4 regions of the Streptomyces sp. NPDC088116 genome follow, and region 1 is predicted to be linked to each of the others. Evidence: riboswitches for the same ligand, from Rfam matches in the RefSeq annotation. Region 1 holds a riboswitch; each other region holds the start of a gene.
The links. Region 1 has a riboswitch for cyclic di-AMP ahead of ACIOJD_RS33375 (M23 family metallopeptidase). Riboswitches for the same ligand answer to the same signal wherever they lie in the genome.

Region 1 (3,200 bases):
CCTGGTCCAGGGCGTGGCACGCGTCGCCGACCCCGCCGACCCCCATCGCAGCGTCCAGGCCATCGCGACCGCCCGCGAACGAGCCACCCTGCTACTGGAGCAGGTACTGCCGGAGAACCCGCTGTTCAACGTCCCCGGGTGGCCCCGGTGGCGCGAACTCCTGCCGCACCTGCTGGCCCTGACCGACCGGACTCCGGCGGAGGAGGACCTGCACACCGCCGGCCTGCTCATGGCCGCCTCCGGATACCTTCAGGGCGACGGTCACACCAGCACGGCCATAGCCTGCGCGCGGCGCGCGGTGGAGATCAACACCCGGCTCCAGGGCTCCGGCCATCCGGCCACCTTCGCCGCCCGCAGCTTCCTCGCCAGTGCCCACCGGGCCGCCGGCGACCTTGAGACAGCCACCCCTCTGCACCAGCAGAACCTGGCCGACCACGAGCGCGTACACGGCGCCGATCACCCCGACACCCTCGTCGCCCGCGCCAATCTCGCCTACCTCTACGCCCTGCGAGGCGAGCCGGCGCGAGCGCGGGACCTGCACCAGCGGAACCTGACGGACATGCGGCGCCTTCACGGACCCGACCATCCGCACACCATCAACGCCCTTGCCAACCTGGCCAGTTCCTACCGCGACATGGGCGACCTGGAGAGGGCCATCGACCTCCACCGCAGCGCCCTTGCCGACTACGAACGGGTCCACGGGCCGGACCACTCCGAGACCGTCACCGCCCGCAGCAACCTCGCCTACGCCCACAAGCTCGCCGGCGACGTCGACGCGGCCACCGCCCTCTTCGAGAGGGTGCTTGCCGACCGCGAACGCCTCTACGGCCCCGACCATCCCCTCACCGAACTCGCCCACCAGTTCCTTGAAGACACCCGCGAGGCTCACGGCCGGGAATAGAGACTCACGGCCACGCATGGGCGGACGGAAGGGCGAGCGCCGACGAGGACCGCAGCCGTCAGGGGTTGATGCCGTTGCCGCGCAGCCAGCTCATCGGGTCGATGCCCGAGCCGCCCGGCGTGTGGACTTCGAGGTGCAGGTGCGCGCCGGTCACGTTGCCGGTCGCGCCGACCCGGCCGATGACCTCGCCGCTGCTGACCTTCTGGCCGGCGCTCACGGTCATCGAGGACTGGTGGGCGTACCAGATCTCCGTACCGTCATCCAGCTCCAGCACCGTGCGGTAGCCGTACGAGCCCGACCAGCCGGCCGACTTGATGGTGCCGCTGTGCACGGCCTTGACCGGCGTACCCGTCGGGGCGGCGAAGTCCAGGCCGGTGTGCTGGCCGGAGGACCACAGGGAACCGGCCTCACCGTAGGTGGAGGTGAGTGTGTACGAGGAGGTGGGGAGGGAGTAGCTGGCGGCAAGCTTGGCGAGGCGCTCCGCCTCCGCCTTGGCCTTGGCCTCCGCCTCGGCCTTCTTCTTCGCCGCCTCGATCTTCTTCTCGGCGTCGGTCTGCCGGGCCTTGGCCTGCGAGGCGGCCTTCTCGGCCGCCGCCGTCTCCGTGGCCGCCTTCTGCACGGCGTCGGCGGCGCCCTGCTGCTGCTCCGCCTGCTGGAGGATGCGGGCGCGGAGGGCCTCGCCCGCGTTGGCGCCCTGTTCGGTGTCCGCGACCGTGAGACCGGCGGAGGTGAGCGGAGCGCTGGCCAGGACGTCCGTCTCGGAGTCGTCCGATGCCAGGGAGCCCATACCGGGCAGCGACTTGGAGTCCGGAAGGTTGTCCGCGACCACGTCGGGCAGGGATATGGAGACCGCGGGCTTGTCCTGCGCGGTGGCGATGCCGCCCGCGCCGACGGCGGCGATGACGCCGACACCGAGGACCGTGGAGCTGCGGGCCAGCCCGTTGTTGCGCTTGGCGGCCACGCGGTGTCTGCCGCGTACGGGGCGGACGGACTCCTCGGTGGGATTCCATTCTCCCCAGCCCGGTTCCGGCTCCTTGCCGTAGGAGAGAGTTTCGAAGGGGGCTGCCGGGGCAGGCTTGTTGGACGCCACGGGGGCGCGCTCCTTTCCTTCCTTCTCGCCTACCGGGTTAGCTGACGGGTTCGGAGCAGGAAGGTCTCCTACGGGCGCTTCTGCCGCACGGAGGCAGCAAAGAACGTCCGATTCACCCCAATTGGTGGTTCCCCGGTTCCCTCGCGGAATTCGGCGCTGCGCACGGTGCCATCTCTGGCGACGGCTGGGACGACCGCGCTGCGTTATCGAACGTTAATAGAGAGCAGGGCCTTATTCCAAGCTGTTCCTGATGATCGTTAACAACTTCGCAACGGACACATCAGGGCACACGTGAGCGCAATGGGGCGAGTTGACAGCGATTCAGGGTGCCCGTCGATTCTGACGGTACGTCAATTGCTATGCGGAGGGGCACCTGTTGACTACCCACAGTGGCCGACGCCGGTGAAGGCACCGTGAAGGGCTCCATGAAGGCTCCACGAGGACCCGCCGACGGGCTCCGAGGGGCCGCACAGGCCTCGCGCTCCGACAGGCCGGGAGGGCCCCGGGGGCGGCGTCACGGAACGGCCGGCGTGCCCCTGCGCCGTTCCGGCTCCCCCTCCGCGGGCCGGTTGACCGCCAGCAGCGCCATGTCGTCCTGGCTCCCGCCGCCCGTATGCACCCGTACGTCGTCGATCAGCGCCTGGAGCAGCTCGTCGGGCCCCTGGAAGATCCGCCCGTCGAGCCGTTCGCGCGGAAGGTAGAAGACCCCCCGGCCGTCGCGCGCCTCGGTGAGCCCGTCCGTGTAGAAGAGCAGCGTCGCGCCGGCGGGGTACGCGGACTGCTCGGCGCGGTCCGGCCACGCGCCCAGCTCGCTCATCCCCAGCGGCAGCGCGGGGTCGCTGGGAGCCAGCATCCGTACGGCGCCGTCGCCGTTCATCAGCAGCGGCTCGGGATGCCCCCGGTTGACCAGCCGCACCACGTTCTCCCCGTGCGGGATCTCGGCGAGCACGGCCGTCGTGAACCCCTCGAAGGTGTCGAGCCCGCCCCGCCGCGTGCCCTCCCGCGTCAGGGCGCGCTCCAGCCGCTGTGCGACCGCCTCCAGCGAGCTCTCCTGCTCGGCGGCCTCCCGGAACGACCCGATGATCACCGCCACCGCTTCGACCGCGTCGAGCCCCTTCCCCCGTACGTCCCCGACCACCAGACGCACCCCGTACGGCGTGTCCTGTACGGCGAACAGGTCCCCGCCGATGTACGCGCCCTCCTGCGCCG
Region 2 (3,200 bases), on a different contig from region 1:
AAATAAGTCCTGCGTATTGATGTTCTTTGTATACGGCGGAATTGTTAAGTACGGGCGCTCGCGGTGTTTACGGCATGTTGCGAAGGCCTCACCCTTTCCCGGACCTGGCCCGGTTTCCGCAGCCGGTGGGCGACCGCCGTGCGCTCCGCGTGCAGGGCGGTCATGGCCCGCGCCCGCTCCGCGTCACCACGGGCCACCGCGTCCACGATCGCGCCGTGCTCCGCCCAGGACTCCACGGGGTGGGCGGGCTGCTCGACCACGTACATCCAGGCGATCTTGTGCCTGGTCTGGGTGAGCAGGGCGGTCAGCCCCGGGCTTCCCGACGCCTGGGCGAGCGTCTCGTGGAACCAGGCGCCGAGTGAGCGCAGATCCTCGCCCTGGCCCCTGCGGGCCCGCTCCTGCCCCAGCCTGACCAGGCCACGCAGCACCTTGAGATGGGCCTCCGTGCGGCGCTGTGCCGCGCGGGCGGCGCCCAGCGGCTCCAGCAGCAGCCGCACCTCCAGAAGATCCCCCGCCTCCTGCTCCGAAGGCTCGGCCACACACGCGCCGGCATGGCGGCGGGTGGTCACGAAGCCCTCCGACTCCAGGGTGCGCAGGGCTTCGCGCACCGGGACGCGGGAGACGCCGTAGCGCCGTGCCAGCTGTTCCTCGGTGAGCCGGCTGCCCCGCTCGAACAGACCGGAGACGATGTCGTCGCGGATCGCCGTGCATACCGAGTGCGCGGGAATGCGCATGTCCGAACCTCCGACTTAATCCGCGCGAAACTCTGCCGATTGACGCCTGTTCCGTGACTCTATTGCAATCAGCACGAATTTCCGATGGGAGGCCGGAATCCATGGATATCTTTTGGCCAGAGCGACGTAAACAGAAGGGCCCGGACCGTGCGCAGGACCGCTGACCGCACGGAAGGCCCCGGACCGCGCGGAAGCGCACGAAGGCCCCGGCACGGGCCGGGGCCTTCGGACGAGCGGGGTGATCGGAGCGGCCGGACGGTTCGGTCGGGGCCGTGACCGTCGGTCGGAGCGGTCAGCGCCCGGCCGGGCGACCGGAGGCCGGGCGCCCGAGCCGTCAGACGTTCACGCCGTGCGCGCGCAGGTAGCCGACGGGGTCCATGTCGGAGCCGTAGTCCGGGCTCGTGCGGGCCTCGAAGTGAAGGTGCGGCCCGGTGACGTTGCCGGTCGCGCCGGAGAGGCCTATCTGCTGCCCCGGGGTGACGCTCTGGCCGACGGAGACACCGATCGAGGAGAGGTGGCCGTACTGGGTGTACGTGCCGTCCTTCATCTCGAGCACGATGTTGTTGCCGTACGAGCCGCCCCAGCCCGCCTCGACCACGGTGCCCGCGCCGACGGCCACGACCGAAGTGCCGGACGCCGCGCGGAAGTCGATGCCCGAGTGGCTGCCGGAGGACCAGAGGGAGCCGCCGCTCTGGTAGCCGGTGGTGACATACGAGCCGGCGACCGGGAGCTGGAAGGCGTTGAGGCGCTTGCGTTCGGCCTCGCGGGCCGCACGGGCCTCCTCGGCACGGATCTCCTCGGCACGCGCGACGGCCTTGCGCTTCGCCTCCGCCTCCGCCGCGGCCTGTGCCTTGGCGCGGGCAGCGGCCTGGCGCTGGGCCTCGGCCTGGGTGTCGACCGTGCCCGCGAGGGACTCGTCGATGCTGATGGCCTGGGCCAGGCCGGTCTGCTGGGCCGCCTGGACGTCCGTGGTGGAGGCGAGTGCCGGGGAAGAGGCCAGGGTGCCGATGACTCCGGTCGCGGTGAGAGTCGCGGCGCCGGCGACGCTCGCGCCCTTGCGGCTCATACTGCTCCGGGCACGATGCTTCCCGGTGGCACGGGTGAACGCCATGAGATGGCTGGTCCTTTCCTTCCTTCTCGCCTACCGGGTTAGCTGACGGGTTCGGAGCAGGAAGGTCTCCTACGGGCCCCTCCGCGCCGGTGCGCGAAGGCGTCCGATTCACCCCAGGGACTGTGTGGGTCCCCGGCTCCCCAGGCTCGCGCCTGACGGGGACTCGGCGATGACTGTCCGATGCCGCGGTGCGGCGCAACTGGCGAACAGCCGGACCGACGCTAAGCGCGTCATCTTTCGTTCGCCAAACAGTCAGAAGGTTTTGTTGGCATCGCCACAGGGCAGACGGGCAACCTCTCCAACAAAACGGACATACCACGGGAACCCCGGCGACGAGTGGCGCCGGGGTTCCCTCCTGAGGCCGGATCAGCCGGTGACGACCGTCACTTCGCCGATTCCGAGCGCCTTGACCGGCTCCTCGATCTGCGAGGCGTCGCCCACGAGCACGGTCACCAACCGGTCCACCGGGAAGGCGTTGACGGCCGCGGCGGTCGCCTCCACGGTGCCGGTCTCGGCCAGGCGCGCGTACAGCTGCGCCTGGAAGTCGTCCGGGAGGTGCTGCTCGACCTGGTCGGCCAGCGTGGCCGCGACGGACGCCGCCGTCTCGTACTTGAGCGGTGCCACCCCCACCAGGTTCTGCACGGCGACGTCCCGCTCGGCGTCCGTGAGGCCTTCGGCGGCGAGGGTGCGCAGCACCGTCCAGAGGTCGTCCAGCGCCGGGCCGGTGGACGCGGTGTCCACGGAGCCGCTGATGGCGAGCATCGCGGCGCCCGTCACCCCGCCCGGCGTCGTGGGAGCGGAGGAGCGCAGCACCTGGCCGAAGGCCCGTACACCGTAGGTGTAGCCCTTCTCCTCACGCAGCACCCGGTCGAGCCGGGAGGTGAGGGTGCCGCCCAGGCAGTAGGTGCCGAGCACCTGCGCGGGCCAGACCCGGTCGTGCCGGTCCGGGCCGATGCGGCCGATCAGCAGCTGGGTCTGGACGGCGCCGGGCCGGTCCACGATCACCACCCGGCCCGTGTCGTCTGCGGTCACGGGCGGGACGGGACGCGGAGCGGCGGTGTTGCCGGTCCAGGTGCCGAGGGTTTCGGCGAGCACCGCGTCCAGGTCGACGCCGGTGAGATCGCCGACGACGACCGCGGTGGCCGTGGCGGGGCGTACGTGCGCCTCGTAGAAGGCGCGCACACCCGCGGCGTCGATGCTCCCGACCGTCTCCTCGGTGCCCTGGCGCGGTCGTGACATGCGCGCGGAGGCCGGGAACAGCTCCTTGGAGAGCTGCTTGGCGGCGCGGCGGCCGGGGTTGGCGGTCTCGTGCGGGATCTCGTCGAGCCGGTTCCGTACCAGCCGCTCGACCTCGC
Region 3 (3,200 bases), on a different contig from region 1:
GAACGTCACCAGGTCCGGGGCGAGTTCCCTCGCCCTCGGTATCTGCTCCGCCACGATCTGGTCGAGGAGTCGGCCGCGTACGGCGAGATTCGCGTACCGGAAATCACCGTGAACGGTGTCGGCGGCCTTTCCCGGGTCCGGCAATTGGTCGGCGAGCAGCACCGCGAGCCGGTCCGCCCAGCCGACGAAGGCCCCGTCGGGCCCTGGATCTCCCACGCCCTCCGTGAAGCTGTCACCGAGCGCCGTGTACGACCCGAATACGCCACTGTTTCTTGTTCTCGAATCGTCGTTTGCCACAGCAGGACATCCTCCACCCGGAGATGTGACCTACGCGACCGTAAGGAGGGGTTGACGTGGGGTGAGATACACCATCGGTCAATTTTCGACCAAGCGGGAATAGCGACAACAGACGCTGCCCGGCACCGAAGGTGCCGGGCAGCGCACGCCCGCGCGAAGAATACGAAGACGCGGAGGCGCGGAGAGGCGAATGACCTACCGGGTCAGACGTTGACGCCGTGCTGGCGCAGGAAGGACAGCGGGTCGATGTCCGACCCGTAGTCCGGACCGGTGCGGATCTCGAAGTGCAGGTGCGGTCCCGTGACGTTGCCGGTGGCGCCGGAGAGGCCTATCTGCTGGCCCTCGCCGACACTCTGGCCAGGGGAGACGGCGAGGGAGGACAGGTGACCGTACTGCGAGTACTTGCCGTCGTCGTGTCTGATGACGACCTCGTTGCCGTACGAACCGCCCCAGCCGGCCGAGACGACGGTGCCCGCGCCGACGGCCTTGACGGTGCTGCCCGAGGACGCCGAGAAGTCCACGCCGGTGTGGTAACCGCTGGACCAGCTGCCGCCGGACGCGCGGTACTGGGTGGTGACGGGCGCGTCGACGGGCTTGGCGAAGTCCGAACCGCTGCTCTGCGAGCCGGCGTTGGTGGCCGGAGCCTTGCGCTCGACGGCCCCGGATCCCGAGGACTTCGCGGTGGATCCGCTGGAGGACTTGGCCGGGGCCTCGGCCTTGGCCGGGGCCTCCGAGCCACCGCCGGCGGACTTCGCGCCGATGGTCAGCTTCAGACCGGGGTGGATCATCGACGGGTCGTCACCGACCACCGACCGGTTGTCGTCGTACAGCTTCTGCCAGCCACCGCTGACCTTGTGCTCGTTGGCGATCTTGGACAGGTAGTCGCCGGAGACCACGGCGTACGTCTTCGAGACCTGGGTCGCGGCCTGCTTCGCGCCCCCCTGCGCCTGCACGGCGGAGACATTGCGGGCGGTGTTCTCGGGGGTGGACGCGGGGGCCGGCGCGGCCTTTTCAGCGGCGTGCGCGCCGGTGGCACCGATGAGCGGGAGCGCGATGGCCGCGCCGCCCGTACCGGCGGCGATGAATCCGCGTGAGATCGGGTTGGCCTTGGGACGGCGGTGCTTACCCTTCGCGGGCATGGCGAATTCCTCTCCGGCGCCTACGAGGTGAGCTGTCGGGTTCGGGCTGGAGATGCCCGGCCGCGTCTGGCACGCGACTTAACCCCAAGCCGTCCGTGGCTACGGAACGGCGTACTACCTGGGTCCCCCGCTCCTGCCACGCGTGGATGGGTGGATAAGAATTCCGGGCGGCGGCAGGATTCGGCGTTCCGCTCGGATTGAAAGTGAACGTAAGCGAGTCGGACGGCCGTAACAAGCAGATCTTTCCCGGCGGCCGAACGCGCTGCGTCATTACCCGTGCCCGCCGGTGACACTGCGTGGATTACCGATCTTCCCCGCCCGTGTGACACGGCAATTCGCATTCACGGCGCCACCACGGAACGTCACAGATATGATCCTGCTCACGAGTAGGGGGTCATCTCCCCCACGAGTGGGGCATGTTGTGCGGAATTTACCAATACGGACAGATCGGGATATGGGTGAACTCCAGTCGCCCTGACCATCACCGACCGGCACATCCGAATCCCGCCATTGAACCGATTACCCCTGGTACAGATGTCATAGAGTCAGGAAGTCATACGGTCAGGAAGCTAGGGTCAGGATTCGGTGTCGTCGGCGAGCAGCGCCGACGGCGGACACGGAGGAGCAGGCCGTGACGCAGAAGGTGCCGCGGGTCCCGTCGACGGAGCCCGAGCTGACCGGAGTGCGCAACTTCCGGGATGTGGGCGGACTTCCGACCACGGACGGCCGGCAGGTGCGGTACGGCACACTCTTCCGCAGTGGCCATCTCGCGAACGCCACCGCGACCGACTCGGCCTTCCTCTCCACCCTCGGCCTGCACACGATCTTCGACTTCCGCAACTCCGCCGATCTGAAGCTGGACGGCGCGGATGTGGAACTGGCGGGCGTACGCCATGTGAACATCCCGCTCTCCGACCCGGCCGACGGCGCCGAGTTCTGGCGGATGATCCGGCACGGCGACCTGGAGCAGCTGCACTCGATCCTCGCCGAGGGCAAGGCCGCCGCCCGGATGACCAACTCGTACCGCTCGATCATCGCGGACCGCACCGCCGAGCACAGCCGTGTCCTGCACGCTCTCGCCGAGGACAGCGTCCCCGCTCTCATGCACTGCGCGGCGGGCAAGGACCGGGCGGGGCTCTCCGTCGCGGTGTCCCTGCTGGCGGTCGGCGTCGAGCCCGAGGCGATCGAGGCGGACTACCTGAAGTCGAACGATCCACACCGCCGTTACCGGATCGTCCGCAGCGACACGTCACCCGCGGGGACCTCGCCGGAGGTGATGGAGCTGCTCGGCCCGCTCTTCGACGCCCGCGCCGAGTACCTCGCCGCGGCCTTCGAGACCATCGAGAAGATCTGGGGCGGCACCGACCGCTATCTGTCCGAGGGGCTGGGGCTCGCCCCGGAGACCCGTGAGCGGCTGCGCGCCCGCCTCCTCGACGAAGGCTGACCCTCACCGAGCCGTGAGGCACGTCCGGGCCCGCGAAGATCCGGATCAGCGGCCCTCCGCTCCCACGGTGAAGAGCAGATAGAGGAAGCCCGCGAAGAGATGGCCGGCCACCAGATAGGCGAAGAGCCTGATGACCAGCCCCCGGGGAAACGACTTCTCCTCATCCATCACCTGCTCCGGGCGCCCCACCGCCTCGGCCGGCCCTTGAGCCGAGCGTCCTGAATCGAGTACGTCGTCCGCGTTGTCCGTCATGGTGACAGGCCTTTCTCCGGAAGATCAGCTGCGAAGAGCCCCGCTGCCGAAGCACAGCTCGGCGGCGG
Region 4 (3,200 bases), on a different contig from region 1:
AGGACCGTAAGGGGCAAGGTCACAAGCAAGTGTCGACATGGCGGTATTGGCGCGAGATGGATGATCTGTTGCGCTTTGTGATCAACTCGATCGCGACGGAGCGGCGATCTCCGGTCGGACCCGACCGATACGGCAGAAAGCCTCACCTCACCGGAGAGTGGTGATATGGCCATGGCTAGGCTCCGAGCCATGGACGTACTCATCAATGTCTTCGTCGCCCTGCACATCATCGGCATCGCCTCGCTGCTCGGCGGCTTTCTGACACAGATGAAGGCGATGAGCGCGGGCGCGGCACGGTTCGACGCACCGATGCTGCACGGAGCGCTGACGATGCTGATCACCGGCATGGTGCTGGTGGGCCTCAACCAGGCCGACGGTCAGACCCTGGACAACATCAAGATCGGCATCAAGCTGGCGATCCTGATCGTGATCCTGGGTGTGGTGTACGTGAAGCGGGACGACGAGGCCGCCTCGAAGCCGCTGTTCGGCGTGGTGGGCGGTCTGACGGTGGTCAACATCTTCATCGCCACGCTCTGGACCTGAGCGGGTCGGGCCCGCGGTGGCCCGCGGAGCGCTCGACGGCGCTTCGCGGGCCACGGACGTGAGTTCAGCGGCCCGCCGCTGGTCAGGCGGGGCGGACGCTGCCGTAGATCGGCATGTAGTAGATCGACTCCTCGCGGACGTTCGCGCCCGGCTTGGGGGCATGGATCATCATGCCGTCGCCGATGTAGATGCCGACATGGCTGATGTCGTCGTAGAAGAAGACCAGATCGCCCGGACGGAGGTCCTCCGTCGCGACGCGCGTGCCGGTCTTCACCTGGTCCCAGGTGGTACGCGGAAGTTCCACGCCCGCCTCCTTCCAGGCGGCCTGGGTCAGGCCCGAGCAGTCGTACGAGCTGGGGCCGGTCGCGCCCCAGACGTATGGTTTGCCGATCTGGGCGCGGGCGAAGGCGAGGACCTTCGCGGCCTTGGTGGTCTGCGCGCTGTCGGCGGCCCCCGAGCCGGTCCCGGTGCCCGTACCCGTACCCGTACTTGAGCCCGAGCCGGTGCCGGTGCCGGTGCCGGTCCCGTTGTCCGGTCCGGTCGACGGGGATTCGGCCTTCTCCTCGCCCTGCCGCTTCTCCTGTTCCTGCTCCTGCTCCTGTTCCTGCTTCTCGCGCAGGCGCTCGGCCTCGGCCCTGGCCCGAGCGTCTTCCTTGGCCTTCGCCTCCGCCTTGCGGCGGGCCTCGTCTTCCTTCTTGCGCTCCAGCGCGGCCAGTCGCGCCTTTTCCTCCGCCGTCAGCTTCGACAGCAGCGCCCGCGCCGCGCTGAGCTTCTTCTGGACGCTCTCCTTGCTGGTGCGCAGGGATGCCTGCGAGTCGGAGAGCGACTCCAGACTCTTCGTCGCCTCGGCCCGCTGCTTCGTCGCGGCGGCCTGCTGCGACTGGTACTCGGCGACGGCCCCTTGCTGACGGTCGGTCAGCCGGTCCGTGACCTGCTTCTGTTCGAGGAACTCCTCCGGGCTGTCCGCGAACAGCAGGGCGGCGGTCGGGGTGACCGCGCCTTCCCGGTACTGCGTGGCCGCGTAACCGCCGAGCTTGCGGCGAGCCTCGTTCAGCTTGTCCGCGCGCTCGGCGGCGTCGTCCAGCGCGCGGTCGACCGTGCGCTTCTGCTCCTGGGTGGCTTCTTTGGCCTTGTTGTACTGCTGGGTCTCGCTCCCGGCCTGGCGGTACAGATCGTCGACCTTCTTCTGTACCTCTTCTACGGACGGTGTCGGCTCGGTGGGCGCGGCGTGCGCGTTCTGTGTCGAGAGCAGCGTGACCGAAGCGAGAGCGGCCGTCGTGACTCCGACGGCCGGGGAGTTGGCGCGTACTCCGCTACGGTTGCGCGGCTTGCGATGCGACGCCAAGGTCGGCATCTCCTTCCGTGGACGGCCTACCGGGTTAGCTGTCGGGTTCGGGCGGAACGGAAGGCTGCCCTACGGGCCTGGAACGTACGGCCCGATTCACCCCGGTCGTGCAGAGTGGGTCCCCGGTTCCGAACTTCCTCACAGGAAGGTCGAATTCGGCACGGGCCGCCCGCTTGGCGCGGATCGCCGGGGAGGGTACGGGCTGCCTGACGGAGCACGCTAGCCAAAGTGTGGCGCTTGTGTGAAGGCGGATGGCCGATATGCCCGATACGTTTTCGTGACATTTGCCCGCGCGGTGTGCGGGGGTGTTGGTGGGTAAGTCCGCCATTACGTTGCGTGATATTTCCGGCCGTTCCGCACGTCCGCCGGGCAGGTCGCCGGAGGTTGCGCGGGACTCCGAAGCGACGTGCGCGCGACGATGTGTACGGAGGGCCACCACGACATGTACGCATGACGTGTACGGGGAGGGTGCCCGGTCCATGGAGACCACGCGGCCGTGGGGGAGGCCTGGGTCGGGTGCCCCCGCCGGATACACCGGGTGCCCCCGCCGGATACGCCGGGAGACTTCCGAAGGCGGGCGCGGGCTGTCAGTCCGGGAGCCTAGACTCGTAAAGCGATGAGCAGCCTCTTTGACGACAGTTTCCTGGCGGACCTCCAGCCCTCCGGCGACGAGCATCCACCGCCGCCCGAGGACCATGCCGAGCACGCCCCGGAGCAGGTCCCCGACGACCTCTTCGAGGGTGCCTTCGACGCGCCACCGGTTCGGGACGCCTACCACCGCGACGGGGCCCCGCGCACCGTGGTGGATCCGGCCGCGCTGCTCGAAGGGCTGAACGAGGAGCAGCGCGCGGCCGTCGTGCACACCGGTTCGCCCCTGCTCATCGTGGCCGGAGCCGGCTCCGGCAAGACCCGGGTCCTGACCCACCGGATCGCACATCTGCTGGGGACCCGCCATGTCCACCCCGGCCAGATACTGGCGATCACCTTCACCAACAAGGCCGCGGGGGAGATGAAGGAGCGCGTCGCCGACCTCGTCGGCCCGCGCGCTGCCGCCATGTGGGTGCTGACCTTCCACAGCGCCTGCATCCGCATCCTGCGGCGCGAGTCGAAGAGGCTCGGGTTCACCTCGTCGTTCTCGATCTACGACGCCGCCGACTCCAAGCGTCTGATGGCCCTGGTCTGCCGTGATCTGGACCTCGACCCCAAGCGCTACCCGCCCAAGTCCTTCAGCGCCAAGATCTCGAATCTGAAGAACGAGCTGATCGACGAGGAGACCTTCGCCGACCAGGCGGCCGACGGTTTCGAGAAGATG

Region 2: it holds a riboswitch for cyclic di-AMP, as region 1 does, so the genes downstream of both, ACIOJD_RS20180 (M23 family metallopeptidase) here and ACIOJD_RS33375 (M23 family metallopeptidase) in region 1, are expected to answer to the same signal.
Region 3: it holds a riboswitch for cyclic di-AMP, as region 1 does, so the genes downstream of both, ACIOJD_RS17145 (peptidoglycan DD-metalloendopeptidase family protein) here and ACIOJD_RS33375 (M23 family metallopeptidase) in region 1, are expected to answer to the same signal.
Region 4: it holds a riboswitch for cyclic di-AMP, as region 1 does, so the genes downstream of both, ACIOJD_RS05050 (NlpC/P60 family protein) here and ACIOJD_RS33375 (M23 family metallopeptidase) in region 1, are expected to answer to the same signal.

The regions. Positions count from the first base shown of each region.
Region 1 covers NZ_JBIUTF010000012.1:20,932-24,131, forward strand. Annotated here, with positions in the region: gene ACIOJD_RS33370 (tetratricopeptide repeat protein) at 1-901, shown strand, start outside; gene ACIOJD_RS33375 (M23 family metallopeptidase) at 960-1,991, opposite strand; cyclic di-AMP (ydaO/yuaA leader) riboswitch at 2,003-2,157, opposite strand; gene ACIOJD_RS33380 (PP2C family protein-serine/threonine phosphatase) at 2,506-3,200, opposite strand, start outside.
Region 2 covers NZ_JBIUTF010000004.1:742,203-745,402, forward strand. Annotated here, with positions in the region: gene ACIOJD_RS20175 (GntR family transcriptional regulator) at 45-734, opposite strand; gene ACIOJD_RS20180 (M23 family metallopeptidase) at 1,069-1,845, opposite strand; cyclic di-AMP (ydaO/yuaA leader) riboswitch at 1,859-2,024, opposite strand; gene ACIOJD_RS20185 (M16 family metallopeptidase) at 2,212-3,200, opposite strand, start outside.
Region 3 covers NZ_JBIUTF010000004.1:29,606-32,805, forward strand. Annotated here, with positions in the region: gene ACIOJD_RS17140 (SGNH/GDSL hydrolase family protein) at 1-297, opposite strand, end outside; gene ACIOJD_RS17145 (peptidoglycan DD-metalloendopeptidase family protein) at 501-1,436, opposite strand; cyclic di-AMP (ydaO/yuaA leader) riboswitch at 1,441-1,599, opposite strand; gene ACIOJD_RS17150 (tyrosine-protein phosphatase) at 2,068-2,880, shown strand; gene ACIOJD_RS17155 (DUF6126 family protein) at 2,926-3,048, opposite strand; gene ACIOJD_RS17160 (helix-turn-helix domain-containing protein) at 3,157-3,200, opposite strand, start outside.
Region 4 covers NZ_JBIUTF010000001.1:1,152,036-1,155,235, reverse strand. Annotated here, with positions in the region: gene ACIOJD_RS05055 (hypothetical protein) at 190-543, shown strand; gene ACIOJD_RS05050 (NlpC/P60 family protein) at 626-1,888, opposite strand; cyclic di-AMP (ydaO/yuaA leader) riboswitch at 1,896-2,059, opposite strand; gene pcrA (DNA helicase PcrA) at 2,505-3,200, shown strand, end outside.